DNA from 2 places in the Marinomonas epiphytica genome. Region 1 is predicted to be linked to the other one. Evidence: predicted binding sites of a transcription regulator. Region 1 holds the regulator's gene; the other holds the start of a gene.
The links. The regulator sigma-54, encoded in region 1, starts transcription at its own class of promoters, with help from an activator protein. The targets are predictions, from matches to a motif close to TGGCACNNNNNTTGCTNT.
Positions count from the first base shown of each region.

Region 2: ACYVGZ_RS03530 (CmpA/NrtA family ABC transporter substrate-binding protein) is a predicted target of sigma-54. The motif match lies at 773-790, and genes of this name have one in related genera.

Region 1 is NZ_BAAGVX010000002.1:197,158-199,364, reverse strand. It holds gene ACYVGZ_RS01460 (PTS sugar transporter subunit IIA) at 1-241, opposite strand, end outside; gene ACYVGZ_RS01455 (RNA polymerase factor sigma-54) at 259-1,746, opposite strand; gene lptB (LPS export ABC transporter ATP-binding protein) at 1,818-2,207, opposite strand, start outside.
Region 2 is NZ_BAAGVX010000009.1:60,107-62,313, forward strand. It holds gene ACYVGZ_RS03525 (CmpA/NrtA family ABC transporter substrate-binding protein) at 1-662, shown strand, start outside; gene ACYVGZ_RS03530 (CmpA/NrtA family ABC transporter substrate-binding protein) at 940-2,207, shown strand, end outside.

The DNA.
Region 1 (2,207 bases):
ACATTACCACAATCGCAGAGCGATTCGCAGTATCTAGCCGACAATGGGGAATAGCTAAGCCAGAGCCAATACCGGTACTGCCCAGTTTTTCTCGGCTAAGTAAGGCGTCGTACACCGCACTTTCTTCACAATGCAAACGGTCTGCAACGATGCAAGCTAAATTTTCGAGAGCGCGTTTCTTGCTTACAATATCTTTTTTTGCAAAAACCAAATCAGCTTTAAGTAGGGTATCCAATGGCATGGTTTTATAGTATCCGTTTAAATCAGTCGTTTACGTTCGTTTGAGGGTGGGATGTTCATCGCTTCACGATATTTCGCTACCGTTCGGCGAGCAACTTGAATGCCTTGGTCGGCCAAGGTGTTTGCTAATTTATTGTCACTCAAGGGTTTCTGTGCGGGTTCTTCAGCCACGAGCTTTTTAATCATTGCACGAATAGCCGTTGAGGAGCACTCGCCACCAGAAGCCGTGTTAACATGGCTTGAGAAAAAGTATTTCAGCTCAAAGATACCTTTGGGTGTATGCATAAACTTTTGTGTCGTAACTCGCGATATCGTGGATTCATGCATGCCTACTTCTTCCGCGACATCATGAAGAACCATGGGTTTCATTGCTTCTTCGCCAAGTTCGAAGAAGTCAATTTGTCGGTTCACGATACAGCTGGCGACTTTCAATAAGGTTTCGTTACGACTTTGTAAGCTTTTAATGAACCACTTCGCTTCTTGCAGTGAGTTTTTAATGTAGGTGGCATCTTCACTTTTCGCTGCCGTGTTGGCCATGGCTGAATAAGTTTCATTAATTTTTACGGGAGGAAGGGCGTCATTATTGAGCTCAACTTGCCAAGTACCTTTTATCTTTTTTACGCTGACATCAGGAATCACATAATCCGTGTTTAAGTTGTCTACCGCAGAGCCTGGGCGCGGGTTGAGTTGTTGAATTAACGTCACAACTTCTTTTAGAGCCGCTTCTTTGAGCTTTGTTTTGCGAGTTAATTGGGCAAAATCTCGGCTACCTAATAGGCCTAAGTGATTGTCTATTAAATTGTGTGTGCTCTTGTATAAAGGGTGATCTCGGTACGCTTCTAATTGTACGAGTAAGCAGTCACGTAAATCGATTGAACACACACCAACCGGATCAAAGCGTTGTAGTCGATGTTGAACGGCAATGACTTCGTCAATTTCGAGTTCTTCAAGTTCAGCACTTAAAGCTTCGCAAATTTCTTCCGTAGAAATGCTCAAATAACCATCAGATTTAACACATTCGATGATGGCGTAGGCAATTTCAATGTCACGGTCAGACATGTGAGTTAGGTTAAGCTGCCAAATTAAATGGTCTTGAATATTTTCTTCTGGGGCATTGCGACTTTCAAAGTCACTTTCCCCTTCAAAGCTTGACACATCACTTACTGAGGCTGAATTTTGGTAGGTGTCGTCCCAGTTACTGTCTATCGAAAGCTCTTCTGGAATGCTGTCAGTCCATTCGGATTCAAGTCGTGCTTCCTCAGGGTTGGATTCAGCTTCAGTGCTTCTCTCGTCGGTCTTTTTCTCGGTTTTGCTTTCGATACTGTTGTTTTCGGCAGGAGTATTTGCCAGTTCATCATCGATTTCTAACAATGGGTTAGACTCAAGAAACTCATGGATTTCTTGCTGTAAATCTAAGGTGGATAACTGTAACAAGCGAATGGCTTGCTGCAGTTGAGGGGTCATCGTCAGTTGTTGACCGATTTTTAATTGTAACGACTGCTTCATAGAGCAACACTTAGTAATTTAAGTTGGAACAAGATATGCATACTACTCTCTTTATCTAATAATGATAAGGGTTATAGACGGAAATCGTCGCCAAGATACACCTTTTTTACCTGCTCATTATTAATAACCGTCTCGGCGTCGCCAGAAGCGATAATATGGCCGTTACCGACAATATACGCCTTATCACAAATATCTAACGTTTCCCTTACGTTATGGTCGGTAATTAATACACCAATGCCACTTTCTTGAAGGTGTTTGATGATCAGCTTTATATCCCCAACGGAAATGGGGTCGACCCCAGCGAAAGGTTCATCCAGCAATACAAATTTAGGGTTCATGGCGAGGGCACGAGCAATCTCTACTCGACGTCGTTCGCCACCTGATAGAGCCATACCTAGGTTTTTTCGAATGTGGGTAACATGAAACTCTTCTAGTAGGGATTCAAGTTTGGCTTGTTGCTG
Region 2 (2,207 bases), on a different contig from region 1:
CGACTCCCACGCAAATGATCGACTATTTAAAATCTGGAGAGATTGATGGTTATTGCGTTGGGGAGCCTTGGAATAGTTTAGCGGTGGAGCAAGGAGTGGGTCACATGTTGGTGACCGGCTATGAGATTTGGGGTAGTACTCCAGAAAAAGTGTTTGGTGTTAACAGTGAATGGGCTCAGCATAATAGGCCTGCCCATGAAGGTGTTATAAGAGCGCTTAACCGAGCTTGTCATTGGGTTGACGATAAGGCCAATCAAAACCAGTTGTTGTCATTATTAAGTCACTCAGACTATTTAAACACGACGGTCGATAAACTTAGATACGGCTTTGCGGAGATTAAACCTCAGGGAGAATTCGATTGGCCAATGGAAGCCTATCAAGTGTTTTCTGGGTCGCAGATTAATATTCCCCTGCCCAGTTATGGCTTGTGGTTAATGGGGCAAATGTACCGCTGGCAACAGTTAAAAGGTGCTTCAGAGTTAAATCAGTTCATTGTTCGGGTATTCAGGCAAGACTTGTATTTTAGTGCTTTAGGAATTGAACCAACTCAGCAGGGTTTCACTGTATTAAGCCCGCAGCAAGAAAGAAGCTGGCTTGAAGATGTGGCATCAGGCCGTGTTACCTTATCGAAAGAAGGCATACTGAAAGGGTTCCAGTTTTGAGTGCACGAGTGATTAAAAATGAGTCTAAAGTGTGCAAAATTGGTTTGAATTAAATCAAAAAAGAAATGATTTTCTGTGAAAATCTATATATTTCAATGTTTTATGTTTTTTGGCATGAAAACTGTATTAACTTAGTTAACTTTAGGCAAAGCTGCCTATAAACAATATATTTTCTTTTCCCAGTGTTAGGGATAAGTTTTGGCAAAGGCGCCTGCGAATGTGATTTCACATTAGCATGCGCCTTTTTTGTTTTTATCGTCAGTTACGGAGCTAAACCATGAAATTGAAAGCCTTGTTACCTTTACCTAAATGGTCGGTTCAAAGTCCGCTACTAGGTGCGTCCTTGATCGCAACCGCGATTTTATCTTCCGCCTCAGTGTACGCAGAACTTGGTTATGCTGAAAAAGAAGAGTTGAAGTTTGGCTTTATTAAATTGACGGATATGGCACCCCTTGCCATTGCCTATGAAAATGGCTACTTCGAAGACGAAGGGCTGTATGTCACATTAGAAGCGCAAGCTAACTGGAAAGTGTTATTGGACCGTGTGATCGATGGTCAATTGGATGGGGCGCACATGTTGGCGGGCCAGCCACTGGGTGCCACCATTGGCTATGGTACAAAAGCTCACATTGTTACAGCGTTTAGTATGGACTTAAACGGTAATGGTATTACCGTATCCAATGACGTTTGGCAGCAAATGAAAAAGAACATTCCTAACGACGCTGACGGTAAGCCTGTGCACCCTATTAGTGCTAGCGCTTTAAAGCCGGTGGTGGATAGTTATAAGGAAGAAGGCAAGCCATTCAACATGGGCATGGTATTCCCTGTTTCTACCCACAACTATGAGCTTAGGTACTGGTTAGCGGCAGGGGGAATACACCCAGGCTACTACGCTCCTCATAAGGGCGATACCAGTGGCCAACTTAATGCCGACGCCTTTTTATCTGTAACCCCGCCACCACAAATGCCTGCCACAATGGAAGCGGGCACTATCATGGGATACTGCGTAGGTGAGCCTTGGAACCAGCAAGCAGTATTTAAAGGTATTGGTGTTCCTGTCATTACCGATTACGAAATTTGGAAAAATAACCCAGAAAAAGTGTTTGGTGTTAGTAAAGGTTGGGCCGATGAAAACCCAATTACTCACATTCGTGTCGTGAAAGCCATGATACGTGCTGCCAAATGGTTGGATGAAAACAATAATGCTAACCGACCAGAGGCGGTTGAAATTCTTTCTCGTAGTGAATACGTAGGGGCAGACTACGATGTTATTGCCAACAGCATGACTGGCACCTTCGAATATGAGAAGGGCGACAAGCGTGAAATCCCTGACTTCAACGTTTTCTTCCGTCATAACGCCACTTATCCATACTACAGTGATGCTATCTGGTATTTAACGCAAATGCGTCGTTGGGGGCAGATTGCTGAGCCTAAATCTGACGATTGGTACATGAAAACCGCCAAAGATGTTTATCGCCCAGACATTTATGCCCAAGCAGCTGAGTCTTTAATTGAAGATGGTTACATGGAAGCCTCTGAGTTTCC